Regions from separate parts of the Mycobacterium sp. NGS15 genome, predicted to be linked through region 1. Evidence: predicted binding sites of a transcription regulator. Region 1 holds the regulator's gene; each other region holds the start of a gene.
What was found. Region 1 encodes LexA, which represses DNA repair genes until DNA is damaged. Its sites were predicted from a motif close to CGAACANNTGTTCG; they were not measured.
Positions count from the first base shown of each region.

Region 2: the regulator LexA is predicted to act here: its motif matches at 2,452-2,465, upstream of AC5Y5C_RS12425 (error-prone DNA polymerase).
Region 3: the regulator LexA is predicted to act here: its motif matches at 5,038-5,051, upstream of ruvC (crossover junction endodeoxyribonuclease RuvC).

Region 1 covers NZ_JCALEF010000005.1:458,226-465,446, forward strand. Annotated here, with positions in the region: gene AC5Y5C_RS16785 (molybdopterin-dependent oxidoreductase) at 1-651, opposite strand, end outside; gene AC5Y5C_RS16790 (acyl-CoA dehydrogenase family protein) at 762-1,916, shown strand; gene AC5Y5C_RS16795 (GNAT family N-acetyltransferase) at 1,923-2,468, shown strand; gene lexA (transcriptional repressor LexA) at 2,465-3,139, opposite strand; gene AC5Y5C_RS16805 (LysM peptidoglycan-binding domain-containing protein) at 3,369-3,878, shown strand; gene nrdR (transcriptional regulator NrdR) at 4,009-4,473, shown strand; gene AC5Y5C_RS16815 (PhzF family phenazine biosynthesis protein) at 4,498-5,181, opposite strand; gene AC5Y5C_RS16820 (alpha/beta fold hydrolase) at 5,267-6,238, opposite strand; gene AC5Y5C_RS16825 (proteasome assembly chaperone family protein) at 6,395-7,221, opposite strand, start outside.
Region 2 covers NZ_JCALEF010000004.1:274,309-281,529, reverse strand. Annotated here, with positions in the region: gene AC5Y5C_RS12440 (nucleotidyltransferase domain-containing protein) at 1-688, opposite strand, end outside; gene AC5Y5C_RS12435 (TetR/AcrR family transcriptional regulator) at 685-1,257, opposite strand; gene AC5Y5C_RS12430 (alpha/beta hydrolase) at 1,350-2,327, opposite strand; gene AC5Y5C_RS12425 (error-prone DNA polymerase) at 2,479-5,760, shown strand; gene AC5Y5C_RS12420 (tRNA (cytidine(34)-2'-O)-methyltransferase) at 5,790-6,251, opposite strand; gene AC5Y5C_RS12415 (pentapeptide repeat-containing protein) at 6,472-7,026, shown strand; gene AC5Y5C_RS12410 (ATP-binding cassette domain-containing protein) at 7,040-7,221, opposite strand, start outside.
Region 3 covers NZ_JCALEF010000003.1:49,281-56,501, forward strand. Annotated here, with positions in the region: gene pdxS (pyridoxal 5'-phosphate synthase lyase subunit PdxS) at 1-69, shown strand, start outside; gene AC5Y5C_RS07895 (acyl-CoA thioesterase) at 79-933, shown strand; gene pdxT (pyridoxal 5'-phosphate synthase glutaminase subunit PdxT) at 978-1,550, shown strand; gene AC5Y5C_RS07905 (hypothetical protein) at 1,626-2,153, opposite strand; gene AC5Y5C_RS07910 (YebC/PmpR family DNA-binding transcriptional regulator) at 2,342-3,097, shown strand; gene AC5Y5C_RS07915 (phosphatase PAP2 family protein) at 3,043-3,654, opposite strand; partial or broken gene AC5Y5C_RS07920 (methyltransferase family protein) at 3,826-4,287, shown strand; gene AC5Y5C_RS07925 (TetR/AcrR family transcriptional regulator) at 4,377-4,949, opposite strand; gene ruvC (crossover junction endodeoxyribonuclease RuvC) at 5,071-5,640, shown strand; gene ruvA (Holliday junction branch migration protein RuvA) at 5,637-6,245, shown strand; gene ruvB (Holliday junction branch migration DNA helicase RuvB) at 6,299-7,221, shown strand, end outside.

The sequences.
Region 1 (7,221 bases):
TGACACGATGCGCCCACCGCGGGCGCGGAACCTGTCGAGGGCATCACGAGCCGGATGCGCGGTGGTGCCGCCATGGTTGACACCAGTGTTCTTCAGGGCGATTCCGCCGAACGAGACCAGTAGATCGGTGTTCTCGACGATGACGTCCCATGACGTCGACCTCTTGAACAGCTCGTCGTGGGTGCCGACGACGTGCGGCATGATGACCCCGGTTGCACCCAGGCTGTACGAATGACGTGAAAAGGTGCACCCACCAAGCAGTTTCAGGAAACGGTGCACCTGACTCTGGGCGTGGTGGAATCGTCCGGCACTGGCCCAGCCGTACGAGCCTCCGTAGATGGCTTCATTGCCGTGGGTGTCGGCGATGCGGCGCAGTTCATCGGCCAGCAGTTCGGTGAGCTCGTCCCAGGACACCTCGACGTACTCGTCGGCGCCACGCGCTGTGCTGGGGCCGGGTCCGTCTCGCAGCCAGCCGCGCCGTACGGATGGCGCGGTCACGCGGGCCGGGTGGCGGATCGATCCGGGAATGTTCTGCAGCAGTGGGGAGGGGTCCAGATCGGTCGGGATGGGTGTGACGCCAATCACTTCGCCGTCGTGGACCTCGGGGGTAAATGCGCCCCAGTGAGTGTGGGAAAGCGCCAGCTTGGTCACCCCAGTCAGCCTAGGCTTTCTGTCCGTCGAAACCCGGTAGGCGAGTATCGACCGACCAGTGGGTTGGTATACATTCTGCCGAGTACGTAAATCCAAACCGGAAGGTGATCATGGCCGGCGCCGTTAAGTTCAAACGCACCATTTTCGAACCCGAGCACGAACTGTTCCGTGAGTCGTTCAAGACCTTCCTGGAACGGCACGCCGAGCCGTACCGGGAGGAATGGGACGAGAACAAGATCGTCGACCGCTCTCTCTGGGTCGAGGCGGGCAAACAGGGCTTCCTGGGCACTGACATGCCCGAGGAGTTCGGCGGCGGTGGACTCGTCGATTTCCGCTACAACGCCATCATCGGCGAAGAGATCACCAAGGCTCGCCAGTCGGGTATCGGTTTCACTCTGCACAACGATGTCGCTGGTCCATACTTCCGGGATCTGGCCAACGACGAGCAGAAGGCTCGCTGGTTCCCCGGCTTCTGTTCCGGTGAGTTGATCACCGCCATCGCCATGACCGAGCCGGGCACCGGAAGTGACCTGCAGGGCATCAAGACCCGCGCGGTCAAGGACGGCGATCATTACATTCTCAATGGGTCCAAGACCTTCATCACCAACGGCATTAACGCAGACCTGGTCATCGTGGTCGCCCAGACCGATCCTGAGAAGGGCGCGCTGGGCTTCAGCCTCATCGTCGTGGAGCGTGGCATGGAGGGCTTTGAGCGCGGCCGCAAGCTCGACAAGATGGGCCTGGACGCACAGGACACCGCCGAGCTGTCCTTCACCGATGTCCGGGTGCCCGCTGCCAACATCCTCGGTGAAGAGGGCCAGGGCTTCATCTACCTCATGCAGAACCTGCCCCAGGAGCGCATGTCCATTGCCGTCGTAGCGGCCGCGGCGATGGAAACCATGCTTGAGTCGACAATCCAGTACACATCCGAGCGTAAGGCGTTCGGCAAGCCGATCAAGAGTTTCCAGAACAGCCGCTTTGTGCTGGCCGAGCTCGCCACCGATGCCACGATGATCCGGATCATGGTCGACCAGTTCATCACGCTGCTCAACAAGAAGGAACTGAGCGTCGAGCAGGCCGCGATGGCCAAGTGGTACAGCACCGAGAAGCAGGTTCACCTGATCGACCGCTGCCTGCAGCTGCACGGTGGGTATGGCTTCATGCGCGAGTACCCGGTTGCCCGGGCGTACATGGACTCGCGTATCCAGACGATCTACGGCGGAACCACCGAGATCATGAAGGAGATCATCGGGCGCTCGCTCTAGCGCCTCATGATCATTCGCGACGCAGCCGCCGATGACGCGGCTGCCTGTGCGGCAATCTACGCGCCGTATGTCACGGATACGGCCATCTCGTTCGAGGAGGTGCCGCCGTCGGATGCCGTTCTGGCCGAACGCATCCAGACGGCGGCGCACCGCCATGCCTGGCTGGTCGCCGACGACTCCGGAGAGATTCTGGGGTATGCCTATGCGGTGCCGTGGAAGTCACGCACCGCATACCAGTGGGCGTGTGAGGTCAGTGTGTATGTGGACGGTACGCGCCGGCAGCGCGGCGCCGGCCGACAGTTGTACACGGCATTACTGGACCGGCTGCGCTCTCTCGGTTATCGCACGGTGCTGGCCGTCGTCGTAGTTCCCAATGCGCCGAGTGAAAAGCTGCATCGGGCAATGGGATTCGAGCAGGTCGCGCTCTACCGGCGGATCGGTTACAAGTTGGGCAGCTGGCACGACGTGGCGCATTTCCAGCTGTTTTTGCCGTCCCTGGACGGCGGGGCAGAGGACGAGAGTGCTCCCGGGCCGCCGCCAGGTGACGGCTAGATCTTGCGGAGGACGGTGACGACCTTGCCGAGGATGGCGGCGTCGTTGCCCGGGATCGGCTCGAACAGTGGATTGTGTGGCATCAGCCAGACCTGACCGGCGGTCCGTTTGAATGTCTTGACGGTCGCTTCGCCGTCGATCATCGCCGCAACGATGTCGCCGTTATCGGCAACGTTCTGCTGGCGGACCACTACCCAGTCGCCATCGCAGATCGCGGCGTCGATCATCGATTCGCCGACCACCTTCAGTAGGAATAGTGACCCCTCGCCGACGAGCTCGCGGGGGAGCGGGAACACATCCTCGACGGCCTCCTCGGCCAGGATGGGACCACCGGCGGCAATTCGTCCCAGGACGGGTACGAACGTGGGCTCCGGAAGGTCGCCGGAGCCAACCACGTCGGTGGTGGCCGATGGGCCGCGGGAATCATCCATTCCTCGAACATCAACGGCGCGTGGACGATTCGGATCGCGCCGCAGGAAACCCTTCTGTTCGAGAGTGCGTAGTTGATGGGCGACCGACGATGTCGAGGTTAGCCCGACGGCGTCTCCGATTTCGCGGATGCTCGGGGGATAGCCCCGCTCATTCACCGACGCGCGGATGACCTCCAGGATGGTCCGCTGGCGCTCGGTCAGTGAACCGGTGGCGGGTCCCTTGCTGGGTGTATCGCTCATGGGCCCGAATCTAGACCTGTCGACGACATTTATCAAACATGTGTTCGATGCGTGTCGCAAATAGCGCCTGATGGGCTGGTGGTGGATCAGATTTATGCAGCTCAGAGCCACTTGTCGGTGGCGGATGCTACAAATCGATCACATGTTCGGACATCGAACACATGATCGAGTACATTCGAACATAAGAGCGAACGGGCCTCCCGATCGACAGGACAGGAAGGGCACACAGATGAGCACAAACGTTCTCACCACGCCGCGTTCTCGCGCTGCCGAGTACGCGTCACGCGATTACGCCCCGCAGGCACGTGCCTATAGCGCGGAGTACCCGCTGACTCAGCGTCGGGCGCTACCGGTGCGCACCGTCGCCTACCGGAGGCCTGCCGGCCGGCCGGTCGCGTACAGGGGCACCGGGATCCGACTCTCGGTAGTGCCGCATCGGGTGCATCGCCGTCGTCCGGTGAGCCTGAAGGCGACCATTGTCGTCTCGGTGGGTGCCGCGGTGGCGACAATGTGGCTGCTGATGCTTGGCCAGGTCAGCGCTGCCGGAATGGGGGGAGTTGGCGTGCCGGATCGCGTTGCGGTCGTCCAGGTCGCTCCCGGAGAGACTCTGGCCGACGTGGCGTCGCGTGTCGCGCCGGATGCCCCGCGCTCGGCGGTGGTGTCCAAGATCCGTGAACTCAACGAACTTGACTCGGCGACAGTACAAGCCGGTCAGACGCTGGTTTCCCCCGTCGGCTGATCGGCGGACGGACGTGACCTTCGAACGTGTGGGAGCACGGGTATCCTCAAGACCGGTCTGGGCGCGCTGCACTGTGCGGCAACCCGCTCAGCCCAGTGACTTGGAGTCCAGAACCGGCGAAGGAGCAGTAATGCACTGTCCGTTCTGCCGCCATCCTGACTCACGCGTTGTCGATTCTCGTGAAGCGGATGAGGGTCAGGCGATACGTCGGCGGCGATCGTGTCCGGAGTGCGGCCGTCGTTTCACCACTGTGGAAACCGCGGTGCTGGCCGTTGTGAAACGCAGTGGTGTTACCGAGCCCTTCAGTCGGGACAAGGTCATCAAGGGTGTGCGCCGGGCTTGTCAGGGCCGCGACGTCGACGACGATGCGCTGAATCTGCTTGCCCAGCAGGTCGAAGATGCGGTCCGGGCCGCCGGGTCACCAGAGATTCCCAGTAATGAGGTGGGTCTGGCTATTCTCGGCCCGCTGCGCGATCTGGACGAGGTCGCATATTTGCGCTTCGCCTCGGTGTATCGCGGATTCAGCTCCGCCGAGGACTTTGAACGCGAGATCGCCGCATTGCGCGCGCATCGGGACGCGCCGACTGGATCCTGACCCCAGGTCGAGGGTCACGCGGTGCTAGCTCAACGTCAGCGATTGATCGGCGACGACATGGCCACCGATCGTCACCCAGCCCTCCGGGCTCCACTGCGTAAGAATCTGCGATCCCTTGCCCTGATTGACGATCAGGTCACGGCTCAACAAGTCGGTCATCCGTGCCGCGACAGACCCGGTCGCTTCGTCCTCGTTGACGCCCAGGTCGAAGGCAAACACCCGTGATCGCACCAGGTTTGCGTTGCGGTCCTGCCACGCCCATACGCAATGCAGCAGTTCGTCCGTGTAGTCGGAGGGATCGGCGGCGTCCACATCGCCGGGGGAGTCCAGCTCGTGGAAATCGGTCTCCGGGGCCCAATCGGACCGGGCTCGTATCCACGTGCGGTCGTCATAACTGACCTGGAGTACGCCCGCGGGAACTTGAAGGGTGTTGACCGGTGTCCCGCGTTCGCGTAGCCACCACGCCAATCCCACCGTCGGATGTCCGGCGAAGGGCAGTTCGGAGGCCGGGGTGAAAATCCGCAGGTGTGCGGTGTTGGACCCTTCGGCAGGGAGGTCGACGAAAACCGTCTCGCTGAAACCTAGCCGGGTGGCGATCTCTTGGCGGTCCGCCGCGGCAACGTCGGTACCGTTGACGATTCCCAGAGGATTTCCGAAGTTGCCTGTCTCGTCGGTGAATACGCGCACAACCGCGACATCAACGCTCATTCCCCGACTCTACGTCCCTCGGGCGCTGCGCACTCGGGTACCCCGTGAATTGCGCAAACCTCTGATAGCGCTTGAGCTCTCGTGGCTAGGTGGCGCTGCGCTCGTCCGTGCCCATGGCATCGAGCACCGCCATCCGCGTGCGCGCGGCGCCGCTGATCGTGCCCTCGGTCACCCCGGTGCGCAACAATCGGCGCAATTCATCCTCGTCGTATTCGGCGGGCTTGGTGGAGGCGATGAATTGGCGAACGACGGCGATGAATCGTTCGGGGTCGTCATGGAACGGGAAATGTCCGGAGCGGTCGAAGATCTCCAATGTTGCCCCGGGCATCGCGGCGTGTGCCAGATGGCCATGGCTAACGGGGATCACCAGATCATCGCTGCCCCAGATGAGCTGCACAGGAACAGATTCGGTCAAATAACATCGGTCCAGCATGGTCACCACCTGGCCGCGCCAATCCACCACGGCGCGCAGTGTCCGGGTGAATGCGGCCGAGGCCCGGGGTTCGGGTAGATCGGCGAGAACGCGCAGAACATCGGGGATGTCGCGGGCCATTCCTGCTCTTCCCAGCGTCGCGCGTGCTACCGCGCCGCCGAGCCGGATCATCGGCATGGCCAGCGGTAGCCGTAGCAGCCCAATTGCATCTCCGACGAAGGGCAATGATGCGCAACGCAATACGATGTTGACATCCTTGGTTACCCCGCCCGGCGAGACCAGGATGAGCCGTTCGACCAGATGGGGGAACTGGTAGGTGAATTGCATCGCGACGCCGCCGCCCAGCGAGTGCCCGACCACGGTGACTTTCTCGATGTCCAGGACGGCCAGCAAGTCCCGCATCCCGTTGGCGTAGGCCGCCACCGAATAGTCGGCGCGCGGTTTGTCAGACTGCCCATGGCCCAGTAGGTCCGGGGCGATCACGGTGAAATGCTCGGCGAGCCGTGCATGCACGCTGTCCCAGGTGGCCGAGTTATCGCCGATCCCGTGGATCAGCAGCAGCGCAGGTCCTGATCCCGCAATCCTGAAGGCGCGTCGGTAACCGTGGATGGTGCGGAACGCCATCCGGGGCCGCGTTGTCGTATTGGTAGCGGGTTGGGCTGTGTCGTCACCGTCGGCGTGCTCGGTATCCGGCACCGGACGCAGGAGCCGCGGTGGTGGATTCATGTGGAGTATTTTGACCCGTCGCGGCAAATATTGCGCGGCGAGCGCATAACCGGGTCAGAGAATCGGGCCGTCCGTGGGCGGGTCTTCACCGAACTTGGCCTGTTCGGCGAGGAATCTCTCGAATTCTCCGGCCAGCTCGTCGCCGCTCGGCAACTCCTCGTCGCGTGCCAACAACGAACGGTTCTCCTGCGCCGAGACAAAGGCGTCGTATTGGCGTTCGAGCGCATGGACCACCTGCGTCACTTCCTCGCTACCGTCCACCTGATCGTTGATCTGGTTACGCACCTTGGCGGCAGCCTCGGTGAGCTCCTGCAACGGAAGGTCCAGCTCGCCGGTCCTTGCGACTTCTTCCAGCAGGCGTTGCGAGGCCTCCGGGTAGTCGGTCTGCGCCAGGTAGTGCGGCACGTGGACGGCGAAGCCGATGACCTCGTGACCATGCTGGGCTAGCCGGAATTCCAACAGGTTGGATGCGCTACCCGGCACCTGAACCTCATCGATCCAGCCGGGATGTTCATCGAGCGTCTTGCGGTCGTTGCCATGGGCGGTCAGGGTGAGGGGGCGAGTATGCGGAACCGCCATCGGAATTGCACCCAGTCCAATCGTTTTACGCACACCCAGCTGCTCGGCAAGGAGCCTGATCGCAGTGACGAACCGTTCCCACTTCAGATCTGGCTCAAGCCCGGCCAGCAGCAGGAACGGTGTGCCCTTGGTGTCTTTGAGCGCGTACAGGTTGAGCTCGGGGGTGGCGTATTCGGTGAAGTGATCGCTCTTGAACGTCATCACCGGCCGGCGAGATCGGTAGTCGAGCAGATCGTCGATGGCGAAGGAGGCAACGAGCTCGCTCTGCAACGTCTCACGCAGATGCGCTGCGGCCAGCTTCA
Region 2 (7,221 bases), on a different contig from region 1:
CGGGTGACAACCCGGCGAGAATCGTGTGTACGGCCGAGAGCCCGGTCACGTCGAGCAGGTGTTTCTCGTTGGTCACCCACGCGCCACGCGCGGACTGGGCGGCATGGGCGTACTCCATCGCGGCGACGGCCAGTAGTCCCGCGCACTGAGTCACCCGGCCGTGCGGTGCATGATTCGTCTCGGCATAGCGCACATTCAGCCGGGCGCGTGCTGCCCACACTTCGGGTGCTGACTTGCGAAGGGCCGCCGGATAGTCCGGGCACGGCAGGATGCCGTGCAGCACTTTGTTGAGGGCGAGCTCGCCTACCACCAGGTAGCTGGGGATTCCCGCGAGGTGGAACATCAGCGGCTCGATGTGGAACTCGCCCCGCTCGGCGCGCACCAGTTGTTTCTGAACATCTGCCAGATCGCGGTAGTGCACATCGACATCCCGGCCGTCGATGTGCAGCCATGCGCCACCGTTGAACACCCCGCCGCCCCATGCCCCAATCTCGGATATCTCTCCGTCCCAACCGATCTGGCGCAGCTCGTCGGGGTCGAATTCGCCGCGGTAGTAGATCGCCAGGTCCCAGTCGCTGTCCGGGCGGTGCGTGCCCTGGGCGCGGGAACCGCCGAGGGTAACCGCCTCGACAGCGGGAAGTTCCGCGAGTCTGTCGGCGACGGAGTCGAGGAACGCGGTGTCGGTCATCGTCCAGCGATTTCGATGAGTGCCTCGACGGTTGCGATGAGTACGGCCCGGTGAGCGACCAGGCGCTCGGATGAGAAGGGCTCTGTAGTTGCGAGACCACGCAGCGCCGGCGATGCGCCGAACCACGCGGTGGTCAGCCCGAGCGTGAGGGCCAGGATGTCGGCAGCTTCCACATGTCCTGAAGGAGGGCATGTCTCGGCGATCGCTTCGACTTTTGCGGCGTAGGCGGCGGTTTCCGCGGGACCGGCGATGGGGCGTTCCAGCTGTGCCCAGGTGGCAAGTCTCAGATGTTCGGGATGGTCGATCAGATGGTCGAACAGCGCGCCTGCATAGCCCGGCAGATCCTTGGGCGTGAAGGGGACGGCATCGGACATCTGCTCAATGGAATGGGCGACCACGGTGTCGAACAGTGTTTCTTTGTTGGTGAAGTAGACGTAGAGCAGCCGTTTATTGGCCCCTGCCGCGGCACCGATCCTGTCGACACGCGCACCGGCCAGTCCATGCTCGGCGAACTCCGCGTAAGCGGCATCCAGTAGCCGCTTCTTGGTGGCAGAGGCGTCGGGCGGCATCCCATGAGCCTAGAGGCATGCCACCGCGCGATTTCGGCAGCGCACCGGCTGGGGCAGCGGTTATGCCGCCCAGCCCAGCCGGTGCGCCCCCGTCAGACCAGGTGGCTGTTGAACCAGTCGGCGATGTGGCCGACGGTGCGGTCGACGACATCGGGCTGGTCGTAGTACTGGAAGTGATTGGTGCCGTTCTCCCAGATGAGTTTCTTGTCGGCGGATGGGATCGACTCGAAATGCCGCCGCGCCGCAGCCGGATTCATGCAGGTATCGGAGTGGATCACCAATGCGGGCTTTTCCAGCTTGGCGGCACCAGGCACGGTGGTGTAGTCGAAGTGGTCGAGGTCGCTCATGATGGCGTAGCGGTTCTCCCAGCCTTTCAGCGTCCACGATCCGTACCAGCTCCACACCAGTGGCCCGGGCAGCCCGGCATCGGACCCGGCGACCGGGTCACCGAGGTCGGGGGAGACCAGAGGTGCGTAGAGGACTTCGCCGGTCTGCTCGTACCGGGCCTTGGCATCACGCGCCCGCGCAAGCCTGGCATCCAAGAGCGTTTCCAGCTGCTCGGTGGTGGGCGCGGTCGCCGGATCGAACGGGTTTTCGCTGACACCGGCGGCGATCATGAACAGGTCGGTCTCGCGGTCGCGGTAGTAACCGGTCACCGCGGCGACGGCCTTGATCCGGTCGTCATAGGAGGCGATATCGAGCATCTCGGGCCCGCCTTGACAGACGCCGGCCCCGAAGATGCGCGATGCGTCGACGTCATCGCGGGTCAGCAGGTAGTCGATGGCCGCCACCGCGTCTTCGTTCTTCATCTTCGGGTTCTCCAGACGGCGCGGTGTGCCGCCGCTCTCGCCCACGGTGCGCGGATCGAACGCCAGCGCCAGGAAACCTTCGTCCGCGAGACGGGTGGCGTAGTGGATCGGCGCCTGTTCTTTCTCGAATGAATAGGGGCCCAGCAGGACCACTGCAGGGAAGGGGCCGTCACCGTGGGGACGGTGTACGACACCGACGATGTCCTCGCCGTGCGAGGGGAAGACGACTTTTTCGGGCGTGTAGTTGCCGTGGTGTGGCATTCGCTTCTCCAGATTCTCGTCTAGCTGCTTGCCGTCGCGTCGGATACGGCCGGTACCGCCAGCATACATGTATATATCTAGTTAGTTACTTTGCTCTATGCGAATCGTGGGAGGTGTCGACCCTAGAACATATGTTCGATACACTGGCGGAATGGGCTGGTCGCAGGGTCCCACGACCTGGGCGGAAATGGAGCGGGTGCTTGATGGGCGCCCCAACCGGCACGCGCCTCCGGGGGACGGCGGGGACGGTCCGGCGTGGAGCCGAAAGCGCCCACCCTATGAGCCGCCCACTCGTGAGCGCGGACGGTCGTCGGTGCCCTACGCAGAGCTGCACGCGCATTCGGCGTTCAGTTTTCTCGACGGCGCCAGCCTGCCGGAGGAGATGGCGCAAGAGGCGGCCCGGCTCGATCTCAAGGCTCTGGCGCTCACCGATCATGATGGTTTCTATGGGGTGGTCCGTTTTGCGGAGGCCGCAAAGGAGCTCGGCTTGCCCACGGTGTTCGGTGCGGAGCTGTCTCTTGGTGGACAGGGCAACACGGAGGACTCCACGCATCTATTGGTGTTGGCGCGTGGACAGGAGGGGTATCGGAGGTTATCGCGTGAGATGTCGGCCGCACATATGTCCGGTGGTACACCCAAGGATCGGAAAGGTAAGCCGCGCTACGACCTTGACGTTTTGGCCGAGGCTGCCGGCGGTCATTGGCACATTCTGACCGGCTGCCGTAAGGGGCATGTGCGCCGAGCGCTCATCGCCCACGGTCCGGATGCGGCGGAAAAGGCGCTGGCTGGTTTGGTCGACCGGTTTGGGGCGGATCGGGTTAGCATCGAACTCAGTCGGCATGGCCATCCTGATGAGGATGAGCGCAACGCGGTGCTTGCCTCGCTCGCTCCACGATTTGGTGTCGATGTGATTGCCACCACCGCAGCACATTTCGCGAGACCAGACAATGGGCGGCTGGCGATGGCGATGGCCGCGGTGCGGGCGCGTAAGAGTCTCGATGACGCCGCAGGGTGGCTTGCCCCAGTGGGGGGAGCGCATCTGCGGTCCGGGGATGAGATGGCTCGGCTGTTCTCGCACTGTCCGCGCGCCGTGACGGCGGCAGCCGAGCTGGGGGAGGCGTGTGCTTTCGATTTGAAACTCATTGCCCCCAAGCTGCCACCCTTTGACGTCGAAGACGGACACACCGAGGCCAGCTTTTTGCGGAAGCTGGCGATCGAGGGCGCTGCTCGGCGCTATGGGCCACGGGCCGGTGCCGAGAAGGCTTACGTCCAGATCGAAAAAGAGTTGAATATCATTACGAGGAAAGATTTTCCGGGATATTTCCTGGTCGTCTACGACATTGCGCGCTTTTGTCGCGACAGTGACATCCTATGCCAGGGTCGAGGGTCTGCCGTTAATTCGGCGGTCTGTTACGCGCTTGGTGTCACCAGCATCGACCCGGTGGCAGAGGGTCTGCTATTCGAACGGTTCATGTCCGAGGCGCGTGACGGTGAACCGGATATCGATATCGACATCGAATCCGATCGCCGAGAAGAGGTCATCCAGTACGTCTACACCAAGCACACCCGTGAACGTGCCGCCCAGGTGGCCAACACCATTACCTACCGGGGGCGGATGGCGGTGCGGGACATGGCCAAAGCGCTCGGATACGCACAGGGGCAGCAGGACGCCTGGAGTAAACAGATGGGGCATTGGGGCGGTTTAGCTGATGCCGCCGAGGTCGACGGCATTCCGCCGCAGGTTATCCATCTGGCGCAGCAGATCAAGGATTTTCCCCGGCATATGGGCATTCACTCGGGTGGCATGGTGATCTGTGATAGGCCGCTGGCCGACGTAGTCCCCGTCGAGTGGGCACGCATGGAAAATCGCAGTGTATTGCAGTGGGACAAAGATGACTGTGCTGCAGTCGGTTTGGTGAAATTCGACTTGTTGGGTCTGGGCATGCTTTCGGCGCTGCACTACTGCATCGATCTCGTCGCGGAGCATAAGGGCATCAAGGTTGACTTGGCCCAAATAGACTTGAAGGAGCAGGCGGTGTACGAGATGCTTGCCCGCGCTGATTCGGTGGGGGTGTTCCAGGTGGAATCGCGTGCGCAGATGGCCACGCTGCCCCGGCTGAAACCCACGAAGTTCTTCGACTTGGTGGTGGAGGTGGCGCTCATCCGTCCCGGACCGATACAGGGCGGCTCGGTGCATCCATATATACGGCGGTACAACGGGATCGAAAAGAATTGGAAGTATGAGCATCCGTCGATGGAACGGGCGCTGAAGAAGACTCTCGGCGTCCCGCTGTTTCAAGAACAGCTGATGCAGCTCGCCGTCGATGTGGCGGGTTTTACTCCTGCCGAATCCGATCAGCTACGCCGCGCCATGGGGTCCAAGCGCTCTCCAGAGCGGATGGAGCAATTGCGCGCCAGGTTCTATGAGGGCATGGCCAGGTTACACAACATCACTGGAGAGCAAGCCGACAGCATTTATGAAAAGCTCTATGCCTTTGCCAATTTCGGGTTCCCAGAGAGTCATGCGCAGAGCTTCGCCTCGCTGGTGTTTTATTCGGCGTGGTTCAAGTTGCATCACCCTGCGGCGTTCTGCGCGGCGCTGCTGCGCGCCCAACCGATGGGCTTCTACTCGCCGCAATCTCTGGTGGCCGATGCCCGCCGACACGGCGTCACCGTGCACGGCCCGGATGTCAATGCCAGCTTGTCCTACGCGACCTTGGAGAATCGAGGGCTGGAGGTGCGGATCGGATTAGGCGCCGTTCGTCACATCAGCGACGATCTGGCCCAGATGATCGTCCAGGAACGAAAAACGCACGGCCCCTTTGTTTCTCTGCTTGATATGACCCGCCGCATCCAGTTGACCACCCCGCAGGTGGAGGCATTGGCCACCGGGGGTGCGCTGGGTTGCTTCGATATGTCCCGGCGCGAGGCGTTGTGGGTGGCAGGTGCGGCCGCCGCCCAGCGGCCCGACCGTCTGCCCGGTGTCGGAGTCTCCTCGCGTATTCCTGAACTCCCGGCGATGGGGGAGGTGACCCGTGCCGCCGCCGATGTGTGGGCCACCGGTGTCTCACCCGACAGTTACCCCACCCAGTTCCTGCGGGAACAGCTTGACGAGCTGGGTATCGTTCCGGCTAAGGGTCTTTTCGATGTCCCGGACGGGGCGCGGGTACTGGTGGCGGGGGCCGTCACACATCGTCAACGGCCGGCTACTGCGGCCGGGGTGACGTTCATCAATCTTGAGGACGAGACGGGCATGGTGAACGTGGTGTGCTCGGTGGGCCTGTGGGCGAGGTACCGCAAGCTGGCGGTGACGGCCCACGCGTTGATCATTCGTGGCCGGGTACAGAACGCCAGCGGAGCGATCACCGTGGTGGCCGATCAGCTGCGACCACTGGATCTGCGTGTCAGATCCACCTCGCGGGACTTCCGTTGAACGGCGATGAGCCGCTTGCGCGAAGAGCGTTAGACGCTGCCGTCGAATCCGTGTTGGCGCCAGGCCTCGTATGCGGCGATGGCCGCGGCATTGGACAGGTTGAGCGATCTGCGGCCGGGTAATAGTGGAATACGGACCCGCTCGGTGATGTGCGGATCGGCCAGCACCTTCGCGTCCAACCCGGTGGGTTCGGGGCCGAACAGCAGCACATCGCCGGGCTGATAGGCGATATCGGTGTACGTGACGCTCGCGTGGGCGGTGAAGGCATACACCCGTTGCGGTTGTAGTGATTCCCAAGCAGCCGAAAGACTCTCGTGGACTGTCACCGATGCCATGTCGTGATAGTCCAGGCCGGCCCGCCGCACCTTGGCCTCCGACAGGTCGAACAGCGGCTGCACCAGATGCAGCTCGCACCCGGTGCCCGCCACCATCCGGATCGCATTGCCGGTATTCGGGGCGATCCGGGGCTCATGGAAGAGGATGCGGAACATCCCACCATCTTGCGGCAACTCCTGTCGTGCCCGGCAGCGGCCCGGCCTGAAATCCTGCCGGGACAAGCACGTGGGGCTCGTCGCATATGAGCCTCATCGGTTCTCGCCCGCACCAAACCCGACAGGGCCAGGGCTGTTACATCTTCACCATTGTGCTGCGGCAGAGAACTGGAGGATCCGCGGCGGTCACCCGTCGGACCCGCCCGGCATGATGTCAGTCATGGCCGAGCACTGGATTGACCGTGAGATCGTCGCGGAGACCTTCTACGACGAGGACTTTCGCGAACTGCGCACCGAGCGTGTGGTCTTCACCGAATGCGATTTCAGCGGAGCCAACCTCACCGAGTCGCTGCATATCGGCACGGCCTTCCGGAACTGCACCTTCCGCCGCACCTCCCTCTGGCATTCGGAGTTCCGCCAGTGCAGCCTGCTGGGCTCCACCCTCACCGACTGCCGGGTGCGTCCGTCGAAGTTCATCGAGACCGACTTCACCCTGTCCTCGCTCGGCGGGCTCGACCTGCGCGAAATGGACCTGTCGGACTGCCGTTTCCGCGAGGCCAATCTGGTGGGCACCGACATGCGCAAGGCCAATCTGCACGGTGCCGATTTCACGGGAGCCCGCACGCAGAACCTAAAACTCGACGGCGCCGACCTCCGCGGTGCGCGCATCGACCCGACGCTATGGACCACGGCGGCCCTGATCGCCGCGAAAGTCGATCTGCCACAAGCCATCGCGTATGCCGCAGCGCACGGGTTGGACGTGCACGGCGGCTAGTGCGCCAGAGGATCTAACCCTTGAGGCGGATGCGCCAGCGCACGAACCCTGCCATCACCAGCGCCAGCAGCGCCAGGATGCCCATGTCGAACAGCCATGTCGAGGCGTTGTGATTCCACAGCTCGTCCTGCGGGCCCACCGGTACCAGCTTGCGCAGGTCGGTGGTAACGGCCGTCGCCGCGAATCCCCAGCGAG
Region 3 (7,221 bases), on a different contig from region 1:
GAGGCGATGGTCGGCATCAACGTGGAGGACATCGCGCAGCCGCATCGGCTCGCCGAGCGCGGCTGGTAAAACCATCTGATGGCCGATATCGAAGAGATCCTGACGCTTGAGCAACTCGAAAAGGACATCTTCCGGGGCAACGTGACCCCCAGCAGCCTGCGTCGCACCTTCGGCGGTCAGGTGGCCGGGCAGTCGTTGGTCTCGGCGGTTCGCACCGTGGAGCCGCACTACCTCGTGCACTCCCTGCACGGATACTTCCTGCGGCCCGGAAATCCGAACGAGCCCACCGTGTTTCTCGTCGACCGGGTGCGTGACGGCCGCTCGTTCGTGACTCGCCGCGTTACCGCGATCCAGGGCGGGCAGGCAATCTTCAGCATGTCGGCGTCGTTCCAGACCCTGGACACCGGCATCGAGCATCAGGACCTGATGCCGCCGGTGCCGGCGCCCGAGGACCTCCCGGATGTGCAAGACGCCGAGGAGTCGTTCAGCCACGACCTATTCCGGCAGTTCGCCGAATGGGACATCCGGATCGTGCCCGACGAGCTGATGGACCGGAATTCTCGGCTGGCCGCGCAGCAGCGGGTGTGGTTCCGCTGCCGCAAGCACCTTCCCGACGACCCGGTGCTGCACATCTGTGCGCTGGCGTACATGAGCGACCTGACGCTGCTGAGTTCTTCCAAGGTGCCACACCGGGATGCGGTGCTGCAGACAGCGTCCCTCGACCACGCGCTGTGGTTCCTGCGGCCGTTCCGCGCCGATGAATGGCTGCTGTACGACGAGACGTCGCCGTCTGCCGGATATGGACGGGCCCTGACCCAGGGCCGGATCTTCGACCGCGAGGGCAGGATGGTCGCGGCGGTGGTGCAGGAGGGTCTTACCCGCTACGAGCGCAACCCGGACGAGGCGTCGATCGCCAAGGGGAACATGGCGTGACCGGTGTGCTTGGCAGCGCCGGTCAATCTGGTGAGGTACGCCCGCTGGTTGGCGTGCTGGCATTGCAGGGCGATGTCAGGGAACATGTTGCCGCCCTGAGAGACTCGGGTGCCGATGCGCTCGGCGTGCGTCGTCCGGAGGAACTCTCCAAGGTGGACGGATTGGTCATTCCCGGTGGGGAGTCCACCACGATGAGCAACTTGCTGCGCGTGTTCGAGCTACTGGATCCACTCACCGAACGCCTACGGGACGGCCTGCCGGTCTATGGCTCGTGCGCGGGCATGATTCTGCTCGCCAGCGAGATACTTGACACCCGTCCGGATGCGGTGGCGCTCGGCGCGATCGATATAACGGTGCGGCGCAATGCTTTCGGTCGACAGGTGGACTCGTTCGAGGGCGATCTGGAGTTCGCCGGGCTTGCTGGTGGACTGCACGCGGTATTCATCAGGGCGCCGTGGGTGGAACGGGTGGGCGCCGATGTTGAGGTGCTGGCCGTTGCCCAGGGGCATCCGGTCGCAGTGCGGCAGGGGAGCGCGTTGGCGACGTCGTTTCACCCCGAAGTCACCGGGGACCGGCGGGTGCACCAGCTCTTTGTCGACATGGTGCGCGCCTCCTAGGCGTCCTCGAACGCATACCAGGTGCAGCTGTACCGCCGGATTTCTCCGCGTGCGGTATGCGCTCGACGCGGTGGTTTACCAGCGCAGCATGGGCATCGGACGCAACGGGTGCTTGAGCGTCCACTTACCGGCGGTTCGCACCAAGAATCCGTGAAAACCGCCGTACGGCAATGCCTCCACGACCTCACGCACATCGGCGCGTTCCAGGCCGGTCCAGGCGTAGAGCCCGTGGAAGGCATCAATCCGGTCGCCTAATCGAAACGTCTCGACCCACAGATCGTCCGCTGACCTGAGCTTGTGGTGGTCGGCCACCATCGCCTTGACGCGACCGGCGTCGGTGATTCCGAACTCCGGTGCCAATTGCTCGGCAAGTGCCACCGACGGGTCGAGGTAGTCCCACGTGCCGGCTGTCCAGATGCCGATGTCGTGTGTCGCCCACGCCAGCGCGATCTCGGGTGGTGCCGTCGTCATACCGAGAAGACGCAGCTGGTAGTTCATGCCCCGATACAGATGATTGCGGTAATCGGTATGGCTGTCGCCGATGGTCGACGCGTATCGGTCCAGGACTGCGTCGACAATCGGGTCTTCTACCAGGACAGTCATGCCGTTCACCCTATGTTCCTGGCGCTGGCGTCGCTGTCGAGTCTGAATCTCACGACGCTGTGCAGCCGAATAACGTCGTCAAATTCAGAGTCGGCGCTCACTGAATCGCTGGCCACCTACGCTGCCCGAGTACACTCGGGCAGCGCAAAGATAAGACGGAACGTCAAGAGAAAGCGGTACAGGAGTACATGAGCGGCCATTCCAAGTGGGCCACCACCAAGCATCAGAAGGCCGTCAAAGACGCGCGCCGTGGCAAAGAGTTCGCCAAGCTGATCAAGAACATCGAAGTCGCCGCGCGTACCGGTGGCGGAGATCCGGCAGGCAACCCGACGCTCTACGACGCGATCCAGAAGGCCAAGAAGACGTCGGTGCCCAACGACAACATCGAGCGGGCCCGCAAGCGCGGCGCCGGCGAAGAGGCCGGCGGTGCCGACTGGCAGACCATCATGTACGAGGGCTACGGCCCCAATGGCGTTGCCGTGCTTGTCGAATGCTTGACCGATAACCGCAACCGCGCCGCCGGTGAGGTCAGGGTCGCGATGACCCGCAACGGTGGCAATATGGCCGATCCGGGCTCGGTGTCCTACCTGTTCTCCCGCAAGGGCATGGTCACTCTCGAGAAGGCGAACCTGTCGGAGGACGACGTGTTGACGGCCGTGCTGGAGGCGGGCGCGGAGGAGGTCAACGACCTCGGTGAGAGCTTTGAAGTCATCTCCGAGCCCACCGATCTGGTCGCCGTGCGTCAGGCCCTACAGGATGCCGGTATCGATTACGACTCGGCGGAGGCGAGCTTCCAGCCGTCGGTGACCGTTCCGGCCGACGCCGAAACGGCTCGCAAGGTGTTCAAGCTGGTCGACGCGCTGGAGGACAGCGACGACGTGCAGAACGTCTATACCAACGTGGACTTGTCCGACGAGGTGCTGGCCGAGCTCTCCGAGGACTGACCCGCGGCCCACACCGCCAACGTCACTACCGCGGTGGTGACCAGCACGGCACCGATGGTGTCGGTGAGGTAGTGATACCCGCAGGCGACTAGGCCCAGCAGCCCGAGTGTGCTGACAACCCCGGCCATGATGTACGCCCAGAGGGCTCCACCGGCGACCAGCACCAGCATCCCCATCACGGCCACCACGAAGGTGGTGTGGCCGCTGGGGTAGGCCAGATAGCCGCCCTTCTCGCGACCAACGAGCAGCTTGGTGCCCTGAGTGGTCCAATTCGCCACGAACGGGCAGGCCAGCACCACCGCAGCGACTCGCCAACGCCGTCGATACAGCTCGAACCCAACGCACACCACGAGCACCGGTACGAGGAACACCCAGTCGGTGAAGAACAGCAGCCAGCGTGGCTGCACGCCGAATACGACCTGCGTCCCGCGGAAAAACCAGGCGTCAAACGGCGTTGAACCCTTACCGACGGAGAACCCGAGGACCAGCATCGTGAGGACACCGAGGGGTGGCCACCACTGAATCGCCTTTTCGCTGGGCAGTTTTCCGATAGACACGCCGACGACAGTAATCGGCCGGGGACTTCGATCCGAATCGCGCTGGATGGCGGGAATCAAACGTCACCGCGCGGCGTTATTGTGACGTCAACAACTGTTGGTCAACAACTGTTGACTTGAATGTCAAGTAGGCGTACATCTAAGGCATCAACGAATGATGGGAGGCCGGTCATGGCCATACAAACAGTCGCCCCGGCGCCTGAATCGACGAGCCTATGGCGCACCGTGCGCGCGGTTCTCGCGCTGCCGTTCACCGTGACGGTGCTGATTCCGCTGGTAATTCTGTACGGATCGGGCGTTCAGGTGCCTTCCTGGATGTCGGATCAGATGTCGATGGCGGCGACGGTGATCGGGACCTTGTTGGTCGCTGCCGGCCTGTTCCTGGTGACCCGCACCGTCATGCTCTTCCATCAGATGGGCAAGGGTTCCCTTGCACCCTTCGACCCGCCGGCTCATCTTGTTGTGCGCGGCCCGTACCGCCACATGCGTAACCCGATGATCACCGGCGTCATAGCCATCCTGCTGGGCGAGGCGCTCGCCGTGAACTCTGTCGGTTTGCTGATCTACGCAGCCGTTTTCGTAACCGTCAACGCCGTCTACTTCCCGCTGGTCGAGGAGCGCGGTCTGCTGAAGCGATTCGGCCGCGACTACGCGGAGTACTCGCAGCACGTACCTCGGTGGGTGCCGCGTCTGCGTCCGTGGTCGCAGCCCGGGCGCGCGAGCTAAGGCGCGTCGCAATCGCAGTCGCAATCGAGGTAGGCCTGGATGGTCGGTGCGATCAGGTCGATGATCTGTTTGTGCGTCATCTGGGGCACGTTCCCGAGGCGAATCACGTACCGACACATGGCCAGGCCGATCATTTGAGTACCGATCAGCGCCGCGCGTTCCATGGCTCGGTCTGCGGTCAATGATTCGATGACGGGAACCATCTGGCAGCTGAAGATCTCTTCCATGCGTGCCCGTGCGGACTCGTGGGATACCGCGGCCCGCAGCAGGGCGACCATGGTGTCGTCGGCCTCCCACTGAGTGAGGAAGTGCTCAACCAAGGTCGCGCCGAGCTGACTGCGCGGAATGTCGGCTAGCTCCTCGGGGAAATGTATGTCGAAGTTGGCCGCCGCGGTGAACAGCTTGGCCTTATTGCCGTAGTACCGCATGACCAGGGACGGGTCGATACCCGCTGTCGCCGCGATCGCCCGTATGGTTGCCTTCTCGTAGCCGACGCCCGCGAAGTGTTCCTGGGCGGCCTCAAGGATGGCCGCGCGGGTGGCGTCCGATCGCCGAGGTTCGGTGGACATGCGCTGAGCTTAGGCCAACGGCTGTTGACATTTGCAGAGCCCTTGCGTGTTGCTCTCCCGAATGGGCAAGGCCCCTCGATATGCTGATCGAACAACTGTTCTACGGCGAGAGGGCTGGCACGTGCGAGTAATGGGAGTCGACCCGGGGCTTACCCGGTGCGGTCTGTCCATGGTCGAGGCCTCCTCGGGTCGCAAGGTGGTGGCTCTGGATGTCGACGTCGTCCGTACTCCAGCCAATCAGCCCCTGCCGCAACGGCTTCTGGCGATCAGCCAGGTTGTCGAACACTGGATGGACACCCACCGTCCTGACGTGATCGCCATCGAGCGCGTCTTCGCTCAGCAGAATGTTTCCACCGTGATGGGTACCGCCCAAGCAGGCGGAGTGATCGCGCTCTGTGCCGCCAAGCGGGGGATTGAGGTGTATTTCCACACCCCCTCGGAGGTCAAGGCCGCCGTCACCGGCAACGGACGCGCAGATAAATCCCAGGTGACGGCAATGGTGACCCGCATCCTTCAGCTGCAGACGGCGCCGAAACCCGCAGATGCGGCCGACGCGTTGGCCCTGGCAATCTGTCACTGCTGGCGTGCACCCATGCTGGCGAGAATGGCGAAGGCAGAAGCCGCGGCAGAAGCCGCGGCAGAAGCGCAGCGGAAAGCCTTCGCGGCCCGATTGAAGGCGGTATCCCGGTGATTGCTTCGGTCAATGGCGAGGTCATCGACATCGCGCTCGATCATGTGGTGATCGAGGCCGCCGGGGTCGGATACCGCGTCAATGCCACGCCGGCCACGCTGTCGACGCTGCGGCGCGGCAGCCAGGTGCGGCTGATCACGGCGATGATCGTCCGTGAAGACTCGATGACGTTGTACGGCTTCACCGACACCGATTCCCGCGACCTGTTCCTGACGCTGCTCGGCGTCTCCGGTGTGGGACCCAAGATCGCGATGGCCACGTTCGCGGTCTACGACGCGCCGACCTTGCGTCAGGCGCTGGCCGACGGCGATGTCAACGCACTGACCAGGGTGCCCGGGATCGGCAAGCGTGGCGCCGAGCGCTTGGTGCTGGAACTGCGTGAGAAGGTGGCGGCAGCTGCAGGGGCACAGGGTGGAACCACCGAACTGGGCCGTGGCACCGCATCGCTGGTGCGCACACAGGTTGTCGAGGCACTTATCGGCCTCGGATTCGCCGCCAAACAAGCCGAGCAGGCCACCGATACCGTGCTGGCTCAAGACAATTTCGATGGAGATACCTCGACCGTGCTGCGGTCGGCGCTGACGCTGCTGGGCAAGACGCGATGACCGGCTTCGATGAGTTCGGCGGCGACGAGGACGAATTCGATGCAGGCCCGGAGATGTCCGGTGCGCTCACGGTTGGCGAAAACGACATCGACGCCGGGCTCAGGCCCAAGTCGCTGCGGGAGTTCATCGGCCAGCCACGGGTCCGTGAGCAGCTGGAGCTCGTGCTGTCCGGCGCCAAGAATCGCGGCGGCACTCCCGATCACATCCTGTTGTCCGGCCCACCCGGGCTCGGCAAGACCTCGCTGGCGATGATCATCGCTGCCGAGTTGGGCTCTTCGCTGCGGGTCACCTCGGGGCCGGCACTGGAGCGAGCGGGCGACCTGGCGGCGATGCTGAGCAACCTCGTTGAACACGATGTGCTGTTCATCGACGAGATTCACCGCATTGCCCGGCCCGCCGAGGAAATGCTGTATCTGGCGATGGAGGACTTTCGTGTCGACGTCGTCGTCGGCAAGGGGCCCGGTGCCACCTCGATCCCTCTGGAAGTGGCGCCGTTCACGCTGGTCGGCGCGACCACCCGATCGGGGTCTCTGACCGGGCCGCTGCGTGACCGGTTCGGATTCACCGCCCACATGGACTTCTACGAGCCCCATGAACTCGAGCGCGTGCTGACTCGATCGGCGGGAATCCTCGGTATCGAGCTGGGAGCCGACGCGGGTGTGGAGATAGCCCGGCGCTCGCGCGGCACCCCGCGTATCGCCAACCGATTGCTGCGCCGGGTCCGTGACTACGCGGAAGTGCGGGCGGACGGTGTGATCACCGTAGACGTCGCCAAGTCCGCCCTGGAGGTGTACGACGTCGACGAGCTGGGGCTGGATCGCTTGGACCGGGCGGTGCTTACGGCGCTGACACGCAGCTTCGGCGGCGGCCCGGTGGGCTTGTCGACATTGGCGGTAGCGGTCGGGGAAGAGTCGACCACGGTGGAAGAGGTATGCGAGCCGTTCCTGGTGCGCGCCGGGATGCTCGCCCGTACGCC